4 regions of the Bacillus sp. 1A genome follow, and region 3 is predicted to be linked to each of the others. Evidence: predicted binding sites of a transcription regulator. Region 3 holds the regulator's gene; each other region holds the start of a gene.
What was found. The regulator Rex, encoded in region 3, represses fermentation and respiration genes when NADH is low (regulators of the CRP and FNR family bind a similar motif). The targets are predictions, from matches to a motif close to TTGTGAAATATTTCACAA.
Positions count from the first base shown of each region.

Region 1: a site for Rex is predicted at 1,604-1,621, ahead of nirB (NADPH-nitrite reductase large subunit). Genes of this name have one in related genera too.
Region 2: a site for Rex is predicted at 2,286-2,303, ahead of ACUN0F_RS08510 (L-lactate dehydrogenase). Genes of this name have one in related genera too.
Region 4: a site for Rex is predicted at 1,599-1,616, ahead of ACUN0F_RS07865 (L-lactate dehydrogenase). Genes of this name have one in related genera too.

Region 1 is NZ_JBQYLZ010000001.1:4,464,446-4,468,211, reverse strand. Features, by position in the region: gene nirB (NADPH-nitrite reductase large subunit) at 1-1,586, opposite strand, end outside; gene ric (iron-sulfur cluster repair di-iron protein) at 1,798-2,505, opposite strand; gene ACUN0F_RS22875 (excalibur calcium-binding domain-containing protein) at 2,705-3,661, opposite strand.
Region 2 is NZ_JBQYLZ010000001.1:1,681,965-1,685,730, reverse strand. Features, by position in the region: gene ACUN0F_RS08515 (S8 family serine peptidase) at 1-708, shown strand, start outside; gene ACUN0F_RS08510 (L-lactate dehydrogenase) at 1,225-2,169, opposite strand; partial or broken gene ACUN0F_RS08505 (IS4 family transposase) at 2,634-2,798, shown strand; tRNA gene ACUN0F_RS08500 (tRNA-Glu) at 2,910-2,981, opposite strand; tRNA gene ACUN0F_RS08495 (tRNA-Ser) at 2,987-3,077, opposite strand; tRNA gene ACUN0F_RS08490 (tRNA-Asn) at 3,084-3,158, opposite strand; tRNA gene ACUN0F_RS08485 (tRNA-Ile) at 3,166-3,242, opposite strand; tRNA gene ACUN0F_RS08480 (tRNA-Gly) at 3,253-3,323, opposite strand; tRNA gene ACUN0F_RS08475 (tRNA-Lys) at 3,337-3,412, opposite strand; tRNA gene ACUN0F_RS08470 (tRNA-Thr) at 3,423-3,498, opposite strand; tRNA gene ACUN0F_RS08465 (tRNA-Phe) at 3,513-3,588, opposite strand; tRNA gene ACUN0F_RS08460 (tRNA-Asp) at 3,603-3,678, opposite strand; tRNA gene ACUN0F_RS08455 (tRNA-Met) at 3,682-3,758, opposite strand.
Region 3 is NZ_JBQYLZ010000001.1:6,303,027-6,306,792, forward strand. Features, by position in the region: gene groL (chaperonin GroEL) at 1-380, opposite strand, end outside; gene groES (co-chaperone GroES) at 419-703, opposite strand; gene ACUN0F_RS32150 (CPBP family intramembrane glutamic endopeptidase) at 1,105-1,854, shown strand; gene ACUN0F_RS32155 (YdiK family protein) at 1,851-2,042, shown strand; gene ACUN0F_RS32160 (redox-sensing transcriptional repressor Rex) at 2,072-2,701, opposite strand; gene ACUN0F_RS32165 (ABC-F family ATP-binding cassette domain-containing protein) at 2,889-3,766, shown strand, end outside.
Region 4 is NZ_JBQYLZ010000001.1:1,579,394-1,583,159, forward strand. Features, by position in the region: gene ACUN0F_RS07850 (CPBP family intramembrane glutamic endopeptidase) at 155-868, shown strand; gene ACUN0F_RS07855 (hypothetical protein) at 1,015-1,200, shown strand; gene ACUN0F_RS07860 (spore coat protein) at 1,214-1,462, shown strand; gene ACUN0F_RS07865 (L-lactate dehydrogenase) at 1,708-2,658, shown strand; gene ACUN0F_RS07870 (PTS transporter subunit IIC) at 2,681-3,694, shown strand; gene ACUN0F_RS07875 (phosphatase PAP2 family protein) at 3,750-3,766, opposite strand, start outside.

The DNA of each region.
Region 1 (3,766 bases), 1.8 Mb from region 3:
CGTAAATAGTAATTTAAAGCAGGACGACATTTTGAACAGCCATCTTCATGTACAAAACCAAGAACATTTCGTACTTCTTTTGGAGATTTTAAGCCTTTCTCGTGAATGGCGGCTACGACTTCATCACGTGATAAAGTTGTACATCCGCACATACCAGCAGACTGCGCAGAAGCATCAAAAGCATCTCCGAGTGTATGAGATAAAACTTGTTCCACAAGCGGACGACATTTACCACAAGATCCTGCGGCTTTCGTGCAGCCTTTTACTTCTTCAAAAGTAGTTAACTCTTGCTCTAAAATGGCATGAACGATTGTACCTTTCGTAACACCATTACATCCACAAATCGTGTCATCTGCACTCATTGTAGCAACGTCAAGTTCACTTTCTTCACCAGCTTTGTGAAGAAGGGAAGCGGCTGTATATTCTTGTATATCCTCTTCTTTCTTTAACATGCTAAAGAGGCGTGTACCATCAGCTGTGTCACCATATAAAACGATACCGACGACTTTATTATCACGAATTAATACTTTTTTATAGGAACGTTTACATTCATCAAATATTGAAATTGCTTTCGTCTGATCATCTTCATAAATTTGGCCAGCAGAGAATAAATCACAACCAGCAACTTTTAATTGCGTACCGACGATACTGCCCGTATATCCATCAGTTTGTAAATTCGTTATATGTTTCGCTAATATTGCGCCTTGTTCATAAAGAGGGGCAACAAGTCCATATGCGATACCATCATGTTCTGCACATTCGCCAACTGCATAAATGGATTCATCATTTGTAAGCATGTAGTCATTGACTACAATGCCTCGATTGACAATGAGACCAGCATCTCTTGCTATTTTCGTATTTGGTCGTATTCCGACAGCCATTACGATTAAATCACAATCTACAACTTCACCATCTTCAAATTGAATGCCCTCAACATGTTCTGTGCCAAGAATTTTTACAGTTTTCTTTTCCATTAAAAACTTCATGCCTTGTACTTCTAAATCTTCGCGCAGAAGAGAAGCGGCTTTCGTATCTAGTTGCTGCTCCATTAAGCTAGGCATTAAATGAACAACATGTACGTCCATTCCTAAGTCAATAAGACCTCTTGCGGCTTCTAAACCGAGTAATCCACCACCAATGACAACGGCCTTTTTCTTTTCTTTAGCGGTATCAATCATAAATTGTGTATCTTCAATTGTTCGAAAGCCTGTTACACCAGGAAGGGTGGAACCTTCAACAGGTAAAATAAAAGCACTAGAACCTGTTGCAATAATGAGCTTGTCATATGTAAGAGTACGATTTTTTTCTGTAGTAATAATTTTTTCTTCTCGGTTAATACTTTGAACTCTTTCGTTTGTATACAAAGTTATTTCGTTTTCATCGTACCAACTATATTCATTCATAATGATATCTTGCATATTTGTTTTGCCTTGTAAAACATGAGAGAGCATAATACGGTTGTAGTTTGGATGCGGTTCATCTCCAAAAATAGTAATCTCATATGAATCACTATCATGTTTTAATATTTCTTCCATACAGCGTATGCCAGCCATACCATTTCCGATCATCACTAAACGTTTTTTCATTTTCGTTTCCCCTTTTTATGTGAAATGTTGAACAAAGGATTATATTTCTATTATAGAAAATCAAAAAAGGGGGAGATGTGATATTTATCACACTTCTATAATGATTCACAAATTATTAAAATTCGGGTTAATGTGAAGGGGAGAAGTGTGGATGTTATTCACGTAATGAAAAAGCAGGACATGAGTAGAAATACTCATGTCCTGCTTTTATTTATGCTCTTGTAATTGCACGTGGAAATAAAATATTATTTTCTAAATGAATATGCTCAAATAAATCAGACTCTAGCGCTTCAAGACGTTGATAAACAAGTCGATAAGTGCCGCAAGCTCCTTCTGGCGGCGTAAAGTCATTTGTCACTTTACGAAGTTCTTTTATAATATTTCCGGCATGATTGTGTTCATTTTCTAGTTCATCTACTACTTTACGTAACTTTGCATAGTTTTCATCAGTTGGATTTTGTTCAAATTCTAAAATTAATGGAAAATCTTCCGTTTTTTCTTTAATTAAATGCTGTTCTAATTCCATTTTAAGTTCATGAAATAGCTTATGAATTTGAGCTAAATGAGGCTGATTTGCTCCATGAACGCGTAATACTTTCGTCACATATGGACTTAGCTGTGGCAACTCTTCATTTAAATAACGATGATGCTTATTAATTACATAATCAATCAATTCACGATAAGAAGCATTTTTCCAATCAATTTCAGATTCATTTAATAGTTTTGTTTTATGATAAAGCGTATTTATCTCTGTAAGTACTTCTGTTGCTGATAAATTTCTTTCATGAATTGCATCAATAAGTGGTTTATTACCACCACAACAAAAATCTATTCTATACGATTTAAAAAGATCACTAGCTTTCGGAAATTGTGTAACAATCTCACCAACAATTGAAGTTTCAGTAAATGTATGTTCCATATGAATGCCTCCATAAAGTTTAAATGTAATATCTAAATTAAGAATAGCGATAATTGAAAAACAATGTGGTGATTGAAATCACTTATTATGTGTCTGATTTGAGAATAATAGGAGTGTTATAAATGGAAGAGAGAGGAGGTAATTAGTCGCAATACTATTTGATAAAAAAAGAAGCTTACTAGAAGCTTCTTTTTTTATACTATTTTTCACATGCAACTCCATCACCATCACGATCAAGTTTAGAGCTATAACCTGGTTGGTCTCTATATAAAGGAGCTTTCCCAGCACTTCTAACTGCGGCACAATTTGCGTAAGTTACATTACTATTGTTACTTGCAGCCGGTTGTGTTTGAGCTTGCTGTGCTTTTTTCTGTTCCTCTTGTTGTTTACGATCTTGCTCATCAGCTATGCGTTTTTGCTCTTCTTGTTGCTTACGAGCTTGTTCATCAGCGAGACGTTTTTGCTCTTCTTGTTGTTTACGATCTTGCTCATCAGCCTGGCGTTTTTGTTCCTCTTGTTGTTTACGATCTTGCTCATCAGCCTGGCGTTTTTGCTCTTCTTGTTGTTTACGAGCTTGTTCATCAGCGAGACGTTTTTGCTCTTCTTGTTGTTTGCGAGCTTGCTCTTCGGCTTGGCGTTTTTCATCCTCTTGCTTACGAGCTTGTTCTTCCGCTTGACGCTTCTTATCTTCTTGCTTTTGAGTTTTTTCATCTGCTTCTTTCTTTGCTGCTTCATCTTTTTTGTCGCTATCTTTTTGTTCTGCATTGTTAGATGCAACTTTTTTACTAGTAGCTGACGTCTTTTCAGAAGAAGGGTTTGAAATACTTGATAACGCACCAAAAATGACAAATAAAATAGCAGTGATTATAAATTGTTTTTTTGCTACACCTGTCTTTTTAATTACGGATAAGATTGCTAGAATAAGGAAAAAAATAAATAAAATTAAACTTAAAGTAGCAAAAAAATCGATGACTGGGTGTTCAGATTTTGTAGTGCCCATTCCTGTTAAGAGAATTGAAATCATAAAAAGAATAACAGTAGGACGACCATATTGTTTTGCTTTTCCATTTTTCTTAAAGAATGAAATGATACATAGTATTAAAAGAATAAAAGCAATAAAAAATAAAGCTGCACCAATATTACTCAAAATTGCCATTTTTATACCTCCATTTGTAAGATTTTCACTATTGATTATATAGGAACTTATTGGATATTACACGATTTATATAAATTTAGAAAATTAGTATTTTTAATAGACTTA
Region 2 (3,766 bases), 4.6 Mb from region 3:
GTAGAAAATGATGAGTTTTATGAAGCAAATGCTCAATTAGATTTACCAGTGTTCGTTTACTGGAAACAAGGTGAATCAGAGCCAAACAGAATGCGTGTACTTCAAGATCAAACATTCTCAGTTATGTCTTTAAACTCAAAAGTAGAAGGAAATATTAAACCTGGTGCATTCTTAAATGAACGTGGATATTTAGATGAGAAATTCGATTATACAAAGCTTGGTGTAAAAGTATATGCAACGGATTCTTACCGTCATAAGTTTGAAGGCTCACTTGATAAATACGGTTACTTCAAATTGAATGGACTTCCTGTTAATACACGTGATTATAACTTATACGTGGAGGTTCCAGGACATTTAACAAGCCGACTAACTACAAAACTAGGTACTGAAAAAGATGGTAAGCTGCTTGGTCAATATTATTATGCACGACCTGACGAAAATCTTGCTGGCGATGTAAATGCTGATAAAGTAATTGATATAAAAGATGCTGAAATTATCGCTAGCAACTATGGTAAAAAAGGACTATCTGTGAAAGACGGCGACCTTAACAAAGATGGCATTGTCGATGAAAAAGATATTCGTTTCGTTGAAAAGAACTTCTTGAAAAAAGGTCCAGATGCATCTAAATCACAAATACCTGTTGAAAAATCAAAAAGCGGTACACTGGCAGATATTTTAAAGAAATTAGGATTAACACCTAAAAAATAATAATAAAGAGCACTCTATATAAAGTAGAGTGCTCTTTTCTATAAACGACCCTTATCCAGCAAAAGGGGTATATTGGGGATATACAAGGGAAACCGGAAAAGGAATTTATAGTGAACTACTCGCCACTTAGCAAAGCTTGAAGTGGTAGCTTCTCAGTTCCACGACGAAAGTAACCTTTCGTCTCCCTGAGCGTTACTTCGGGGCGTTCCACCCCTAGATGTCCAACGATTGGACGCTCTCTTTATACGGTTGATATTTTACGCAGGAACCGAATGGCTTGGTTTTCGCACGCTATTTTCTTCCTGCAACCTTCTATATCAAGTTATCAAAGAACTTCATATAGCTAGTTTATCAAAAGTTTTTGGCTATGCCAAACCGAAATTCATCTCCCACCTATCACTGGGCTATCGCCCTTCATGCGCCTCTGGAAAGAGAATTCTTTCGGTAAATCCTTTAAATTATATAAAAACTCAGAGGTAGGAAGCAGTTTCCCGCCTCTGAATTATTTAGCAATTATTATAGTACTGGTGCCATTGTTTCTTTTAATACTTTTACAGAATGAGCGAATTTCGCTTTTTCATCTTCATTTAGCTCAAGTTCTACGATTTCACGTACACCTTCGCGGTTAATAACAGCTGGAACACCTACGAAAGCATCTTTCTCACCGTATTGTCCTTCAAGGTATGCAGATACAGTTAATACACTGTTCTCGTTGCTTAAGATTGCTTTAGTTACACGAAGTAGTGACATACCGATTCCGTAGTAAGTTGCACCTTTACGCTCGATGATATGGTAAGCTGCATCACGTACGTTTTCGAAGATTTTGTCTAAGTCTTCTTGTTTGTACTGTTCATTGTTAGCTAAGATTGTTTCTAGTTTTTGTACACCGATAGTAGCGTGGCTCCATACTGGAAGTTCAGTGTCACCGTGTTCACCAACGATGTAAGCATGAACGTTACGTGGATCTACATCTAAGTAGTCACCTAACATGTAACGGAAACGAGCAGAGTCTAAAGTAGTACCAGAACCGATTACGCGCTCTTTTGGTAAACCAGATTCTTTCCAAGTTACGTAAGTTAAAATATCAACTGGGTTAGTTGCGATTAAGAAGATTCCATCGAATCCGCTATCCATAATACCGCGAACGATTTGTTTAAAGATTTTTGTGTTTTTCTCAACTAAATCTAAACGAGTTTCACCTGGCTTTTGTGGTAATCCAGCAGTGATAACAACTAGATCTGCATCTTTACAATCTGCATAGCTACCGCTCCAAACTTTTGTTGGTGATGGAGAGAATGGTACCGCATGGCTTAAGTCCATTGCTTCCCCTTCTGCTTTTGCTTCATTAACATCTACTAATACGAATTCTTCAGCTACACCTTGGTTGATCATTGAGTAAGCGTAACTACAACCTACAGCTCCTGTTCCTACTAATACTACACGATTGATACCTTTTTTCATGGTAATTTCCCCTCTCTATTGTTCACATATATTTTTTTATGATTGTTTAAGTAATTAATTAAAATACTAATTTAATGTTGTTTAACTTCTTTACATTCATATTGTAGCACGTATTATTGTGAATTACTTCACAAATTATGACCTATTTGTGAACTTTTTCACATAGAGTGTAAAGTTGATGGAATAGGTGTGGAATCCATTTCAATGGAGGCGTTTTCTTTAGATTGTGAAAGGGATTTTCTTACGTTTTTGTCGGTAAGTGAAATTATATCGGCGATTATTTTCATATATCAACGATTTTTAGAATATATCTACCGTAACTCAAAATATATCAACGATTCGACAAGGAATATCGACTTACCGACAAAACTCGACAATAATGACAACATAAAAAAAGCTGTCTCCAGTAGATCACCCCTATTGAGAGACAGCTTCTTCTATATATTATTTATTTTCCACAGTAGCTCCCGGATGTATTTTCATCGGTTTCTCCAAGTGTAGGAGGCTACAGCCATACAGCTGGGGTAAAAGTTCAACTTGAGTATCATTTGTTAGATAGATAGTTCCTTCATATTCATACAGGTCCAAATAAACAACATGATTGTATTTACGGCTCTCTATGTACCCCACTGCAACAGCGAATACTTCATATTTCTTCTATTGCATAAAAAAGCAGACTATCAAAAGTCCACTTTTACACAACAAAAAAGAGATAGCAGATTATGCTATCTCTTTTAGTATGACCCGTACGGGATTCGAACCCGTGTTACCGCCGTGAAAGGGCGGTGTCTTAACCACTTGACCAACGGGCCAATTCTGGCAGAGAAGAAGGGATTCGAACCCTCGCACCGCGTTCGCGATCTACTCCCTTAGCAGGGGAGCCCCTTGAGCCACTTGGGTACTTCTCTATAATATGGCTCCGCAGGTAGGACTCGAACCTACGACCGATCGGTTAACAGCCGATAGCTCTACCACTGAGCTACTGCGGAATAATTATGGTGGGCCTAAATGGACTCGAACCATCGACCTCACGCTTATCAGGCGTGCGCTCTAACCAGCTGAGCTATAGGCCCATAATTGAAAAGCGGGTGAAGAGAATCGAACTCTCGACCAGAGCTTGGAAGGCTCTTGTTTTACCACTAAACTACACCCGCATTAAATTGTAAATGGTGAGCCATGAAGGATTCGAACCTTCGACCCTCTGATTAAAAGTCAGATGCTCTACCAACTGAGCTAATGGCTCATTTTGAAAGTGGTGCCGACTAGAGGACTTGAACCCCCAACCTACTGATTACAAGTCAGTTGCTCTACCAGTTGAGCTAAGTCGGCTTGCGACTTCAAAATGGTGGCTCGGGACGGAATCGAACCGCCGACACGAGGATTTTCAGTCCTCTGCTCTACCGACTGAGCTACCGAGCCTTTATGTAAAAAAATGGCGGTCCCGACCGGGGTCGAACCGGCGATCTCCTGCGTGACAGGCAGGCATGTTAACCACTACACCACGGGACCATTTGGTTGCGGGGACAGGATTTGAACCTGCGACCTTCGGGTTATGAGCCCGACGAGCTACCGTGCTGCTCCACCCCGCGATGATAAA
Region 3 (3,766 bases):
ATTGCAGCAGTAACAGCTTTTTCGATACCTTTACGAAGACCCATTGGGTTCGCACCAGCTGTTACGTTTTTAAGACCTTCACGAATCATAGCTTGTGCTAATACAGTTGCAGTTGTTGTTCCGTCACCAGCTACATCATTTGTTTTGCTAGCAACTTCTGCTACTAATTTTGCACCCATATTTTCGAATGCATCTTCTAATTCGATTTCTTTTGCGATTGTTACACCGTCATTTGTAATAAGTGGTGAACCGAATTTTTTCTCAAGTACAACGTTACGACCTTTTGGTCCAAGCGTTACTTTTACTGCGTTTGCAAGAGTGTCGACACCGCGAAGCATCGAACGACGTGCTTCTTCACTAAATTTAATATCTTTTGCCATAATAATTGACCCCCTTGAATTTTTTAAGATTTATATAATTAACCGATAACTGCTAAAATGTCACTTTCACGTAAAATCAAGTAGTCAGCACCTTCGTATTTTACTTCAGTACCTGCATATTTTGAGAAGATGATAAGATCACCTGCTGCTACCTCTAAAGCAACACGCTCACCATTTTCAAGCACTCGACCAGTACCTACTGCAATAACTTTACCCTCTTGTGGTTTTTCTTTTGCAGTGTCTGGTAATACAATACCACTTGCTGTTTTTTCTTCTGCTTGAACAAGCTCAATTACAACGCGATCACCTAATGGCTTTAGCATGAACAATAACCTCCTCATTTTGTTATGTAAATTTTATTTATTAGCACTCAAGTCACTCGAGTGCTAACACACTTATAATAATAAATAATCTCAATTTCTTTTGCAAGTAAAAAAATCATAATTTTTTCGCAAATTAAGCTATACACTTTTCTATATAGAGTCCCTCTTCTTCTACCTTTACTATATGAATCGTTGTTTCCACTAATCGTATGTTACAATATGAAAGGACACCCTAAATTGTTTTCGCTATACACACAACTTTCTCCTGTCTTCTATTATAATTTCAAATAAGGATTTACGAAAAAAACATAATTTAAGCGAGGTTTATATCGTAGGTAGCATATTTACATGTTATCCTACCTTATCTCATACACTAGAGTTAGAAAGGATGGTTAAACCATTTGAAAAAACAATATTGGTGGGTTATCGTTACATACATTTTAATGCAGTTATCATCCATTGCTGGATTACCACTTCTTCTGAAAACTGGACTTTATGATAACAGGGGATTTACTAGAGAAGAGAAATTTCAACTCATAACTGGCCACTGGGCAATCATTAGCTTCTTTATTGCATTATGTATCGTACTTTGGTTACTTAGAACAGATATTCGTGACAGACGTTTAGATACAATGCGCTCTACTGTTCCAGCTACGATTGGTTGGATTTTTATCGGGTTCTTCCTAGCATTTTTCTCACAAAGTATTGCCGGTATGATAGAAATGCGTGTATTAGGAATTAAACCTGGATCAGAAAATACAGCAAGACTTATGGATATCGCAAGAACGACACCTTGGTTCCTTATCGTTATCTCTATAATAGGACCTATTTTGGAAGAAATCGTATTTAGAAAAATTTTATTTGGTACACTTTATAAGAAGTTTAACTTCTTTATTGCTGCTATCATTAGTTCTCTTGTATTCGCAGCAATTCATTTTGATTTCACTCACTTATTGGTATACACTTCTATGGGACTCGTATTCGCCTTTTTATATGTAAAAACGAAGCGTATTATCGTCCCTATCGCAGCTCATGTTGCAATGAATACATTAGTTGCAGTTGCTCAAGTTTTAATGAGCAATGAACAAATTCAAGAAATGATTAAAGAAGCTGAAAAAATGCAAGGCTTTATCGGAGGATTTTTAGTATGAGGAACTCACCATTGTTCATGGCTGCATTGTACTTCCTTCTAGGATGTATCTTTACACGCTTCGCCATTACGAACGTAACAGATACAATCTGGAATATGTGGACAATACTATTTGCAGTTATGGCAACAATTGATTTTAATTTGGCACTTCGCCTTATCTTAGTTAAATTCACAAAGAAAAAACAATAATAAAACGCAGAGGTCGCTTCCTCTGCGTTTTATTGTGGATAATTCTTTAAAAAGTAAACAAGTGTTTGTAACTCTACCGCTAAATCAATATGGTGAATTCTTATATTATCTGACACATTTAAGCGCGCTGGTGTGAAATTTAAAATACCATGCACGTTCGTTTCTGCCAATCTATCTGCTACAGATTGTGCTACTGTAGCGGGTACTGTTAATATTGCCACTTGTATATCAGTTGATAAACGTTCTTCTAATTCATCTAAATGATATACAGGAATGCCCCCGATTTCTGTCCCGACTTTCTCTTCACTAACATCAAACGCCATTTCAATTTTTGTATTATTGTTTTTCGTGAAATTATAATGTAAGAAAGCGGTCCCTAAATTACCTACTCCAATAAGTGCTACACGTGTTATATCATCTTGGTCGAGTGTTTCACGGAAAAATGATAATAAATAATTTACGTTATATCCATAACCTTTTTTCCCTAACGCTCCAAAATATGAAAAATCTCTTCGAATCGTTGCGGAATCAACTTTTACCGCTTCACTCAATTCGGCTGATGAAACACGTTGCTTACCAGAAAGAGATAAGTTTTGGATAAATCGATAGTATAGAGGCAATCGTTTGGCAGTGGCCTGTGGAATTTTTTGCTGCTCCATATAACCTCTCCTCTCTTCCTATCTTTATTCATATACTTGAATCAAATACAGAAGTTTAGCACTCATGAATTTCCCTGTATAATAAAGAGAAGAAGTATTCTCTCTTTATTTTAAACTATACACTATTTTTAGTATGATTGAGAAATATAAACATGGCAAAGTTAAGAAATTATTTGAGGTGAAAACATTGATTTTATTACAAGTAAACGCGCTTACGAAATTATACGGTGCAGAAACGATTCTTGCAAACATAAAATTGGAAGTTCAAACGAAAGATCGTATCGCATTAGTCGGACGAAATGGGGCCGGAAAATCTACATTATTAAAAATAATAGCTGGTGAGCTATCTCATGATGGTGGCGAAATTATAAAACCAAAAGATGTCTCAATCGGATATTTAGCTCAAAATACCGGGTTAGAAACATCTTTAACAATTTGGGATGAAATGTTAACCGTCTTTACACACTTGCAGCAAATGGAGACAAAACTTCGAAGGCTAGAGCAAGAGATGGGAAAAGAAGAAAACTTTTCAAACGAGGCTACATATGAAAGATTATTAGCTGATTATGACCAATTGCAATTAGATTATAAAGATCAAGGTGGATATCAATATGAAGCAGATATTCGCTCCATTTTAAGTGGTCTTGGCTTCCCAGTTGAAACGCACCAGACGACGATTTCTACATTAAGTGGTGGACAAAAAACAAGATTAGCTCTCGGTAAATTATTATTAACGAAACCAGACCTACTTATTTTGGACGAGCCTACAAACCATTTAGACATCGAAACATTAACATGGCTTGAACAATATTTACAAGGCTATCCTGGCGCAATACTAATCGTTTCCCATGACCGTTATTTCTTGGATAAACTCGTTACACAAGTATATGAAATTTCGAATAAAGAAAGCAGACGATTTGTTGGTAACTACAGTAAATATTTAGACTTAAAATCAGCATTATACGAGCAAGACATGAAACGTTATGAAAAACAACAAGATGAAATCGCTAAGCTTGAGGATTTCGTTCAAAAAAATATAGCGCGCGCATCTACGACAAAACGTGC
Region 4 (3,766 bases), 4.7 Mb from region 3:
TTGTATAGCAATCTAATTCCTAAAACTATAGAATATAAAATTTTCATAATATGTAAAATTGCATATTATTCTTTTTGAAAATTTTGTTATATTATCTTTATATTTACATTAAAGGATTTTCATTAGGAAAAATGAAAACAAATGGAGGAATAGTATGAGTAAAGCAGTTTTAGAAGCGTATAGTGTGGAAAGAAAAATCGAGAATATAACATATAAAAATCTATTTGTAATGATAGCAATGATTATAGGGATTTCACTCCTAGGAGGATTATTCCTTGGTTTAGCCTTTGAGATTTATGGAGAAGAAGCATTAAGTACTAAATTAGAAGGATATTATTTGCTCTTATTCGATGCAGCTGTTGTTGCCATCGTTTTATTAGCTTATAAACCAGTTCTTCATTTTATTAAATATATTTGGGATTTATCCGTTTTGAAGAATGGGAAGACATATTTATATCTATTAATTGGTTTTATTGTCATTGCGTTATCACAATATTTAATGTTACATGTGTTTAGTTTTGAAAGTGCAGCAGAACAAAAGAAACAATTAGGGAGTTTAGGGATTCAAAATAGCATACAAAGTATTATATATGTGTTAAGTGTTGCTATCATTACACCGGTTAAAGAAGAAATTCTATTTCGAGGTATTTTATATCGATTTTTAGAAAAGAAATATAATTTTTTAGTTGGTATCATTATTTCTTCCTTCATTTTTGGAATTCTTCATGGAGGTCTTCTAATTACGGCAACGATGATGGGAATGGTGTTTGCAATGTTATACAAAAAGACGCAATCTATTATACCTAGTATTATTTTACACATTGTATGGAACTTACTTGTGAGTATAAGTATGATTATATCTCTATAAAAATAAATACATAACCCGTATAAAAGATGAATGGCTTAGCTATTCATCTTTTATTTTGTATGCACGTGAAAAAGTTAATTTATGTATACAATCAAAAAATAGCTAAATACTAACAGTGAACGAATAAAGAAAGGTAGGGGTATTCTATGCAAAACTTAACAGAGCTTGAAGTAGAAAACTTACGCCATTTAATTGGTGGACATGCAACAATTATTAACAAGTTGGAGCAGTATGCACAGACGTGTACAGATCCACAACTGAAACAAATGTTACAAAAGGATGCGCAAGATGCACGAAATACGAAACAGCAATTAATGACTTTCCTAGGATAGGAGGAAGCGGAAAATGAATGAAAAAGATATGGTAAATGATTATTTAGCAGGATTAAATGCAAGTTTAACAAGTTATGCAAATTATATTGCTCAGTCTGATAATGAACAGTTACATCAAACGTTAATCCAAATTCGTAATCAAGATGAGATGCGTCAACGTAATATGTATGAGTACGCAAAGCAAAAGAGTTATTATAAGCCAGCTGCACCTGCTAACCCAATGATTGTACAGCAATTAAAAGGTCAATTAAGTGCGGAATAATGGGATGAAAAAACGAGCGAATGAAGTCGCTCGTTTTTTTATTTTTGGCATGTCAATAAATATATAATAAATATTTTTTCAGTTGTAACAAATATGACGAAAATGGAATGTAACAATTCACAAAAAGGACAAAAGTTTGCTCAATATTTCACAAAGTATCCATGGTTTCTATCGTGGGAATCTATATAATTAGGGGTGTAAAGAACAAAAGAGATAGATTATATGATCAATTAGGAGAGATTGCCATGAAACGAAATACAAGAAAAATTGCAATTATCGGTACTGGATTAGTTGGATCAAGTTGTGCATATTCCATTGTAAATCAAGGCATTTGCGAAGAACTATTATTAATTGATATAAATCATGAACGTGCAGTTGGGGAAGCAATGGATTTATCACACTGCATTAACTTTACAAATACAAGAACAAAAGTATATGCAGGAAGCTATGAAGACTGCAAAGATATGGACATCGTTATTATTACAGCAGGACCAGCACCAAAACCTGGACAAAGTCGCTTAGACACTTTAGGAGCGAGTGCAAAGATTATGGAAAGCGTTGTTGGTGGCGTAATGGAAAGTGGATTTGATGGTATTTTCTTAATCGCATCGAACCCAGTTGATATTATTACATATGAAGTGTGGAAATTATCTGGATTACCTAGAAATCGCGTAATCGGTACAGGTACATCATTAGATTCTTCTCGCTTAAGAACAATTTTATCTGAAATGTTACATGTAGATCCTCGTAGTATTCATGGGTATTCATTAGGAGAACATGGTGATTCTCAAATGGTTGCTTGGTCACATGTATCTGTTGGAGGAAAACCAATTCTACAAATTTTAGAAGAGAAAAAAGACCAATTTGGTGAAATAGATTTAGATGAAATTGTTGAGAAGACTGCAAAAGCTGGATGGGAAATTTATAAACGAAAAGGTACTACTTATTACGGAATCGGAAACTCTTTAGCGTATATTGCGAGTTCAATCTTTAACGATGATCACCGTGTAATTGCTGTATCAGCCATTTTAGATGGTGAGTACGGTGAATATGATATTTGTACAGGAGTACCAGCTATTATTACTAGAGACGGTATAAGAGAAATTGTAGAGCTAAATTTAACAGAGGATGAAGAATCTCGATTCGCAAAATCAAACGATATTTTACGTGATTATATGAAAACAATTGGTTACTAACTTATAGGAGAAGGTGAAACAAATGAAGGAATATATAATGTCTCGTGTATTTAAAGCATCAGCTGGAATTGCACAAGGTATTTTCGTATCCCTCGGAATTGGTTTACTAATCGAAAATATAGGAAGAATTGTTGATATTCCGTTGCTTATTACAATCGGAGTTGTTGCAAAATCACTTATGGCACCAGCCATTGGTGCCGGAATTGCCTTTATGCTCGGTGCAAATGGTCTTGTAATCTTCTCGGCTATGGTAGCTGGAGCGATTGGTGCTGGATCCATTTCAATTACTGAAGCAGGTCTAATTATTAAAACAGGTGAGCCAATCGGTGCATTATTAACAGCGACTTTAGCTGTATATATTGGTAAACGTTTAAGTGGAAAAACTGCGTTAGATATGATGCTCGTTCCATTTGCGGCAATATTAGGTTCTGGTTTAGTTGGTATTTGGTTATCTCATAATATTACTCCTGTGTTAAATACAATTGGAGCATTCATTAAAGATAGCTCAGCTGGTAGCCCGTTTATCGCTTCTATCGTCATTGCAGTCGTTTGGGGACTATTACTTATCTCTCCAGCTTCATCAGCTGCGTTAGCGATCGCACTTAGCTTAGACGGTGTTGCAGGTGGTGCTGCTCTTGCAGGCTGCGTTGCTCAGTTTATCGGATTCTCTGTAATCTCAGCGAAAGAAAATAATTTAGGCGGCATATTAGCTCAAGCGCTTTGTACTCCGAAAGTACAGTTGCCAAATATCACTAAAAATCCAATGATTCTCGTCCCAACTGTCGTCGCCAGTGCTATAGTTGGTCCAGTATCCGCATTAATTTTCCAACTAGAAGCAGGAAAAGAAATTGCAGGTCTTGGATTAAGTTCTCTTATCGCACCAATTAATTTAATTTCTAGCGAAGGATGGGAAGTTGTCCCAGCGATGGTAATCACTTATATCATCATTCCAGTAGCTGTTTCTTATATACTTTACATTGCTCTTAAAAAAGCAGGTCGTATTCACTCTGGTGATATGACTGTACCGCAATCTTAAATTGAAAATCTCCTTTTATATAGAGAAAAGCAGACTGGAAGCCACAGTCTGCTTTTTACATTTTGTGATGTT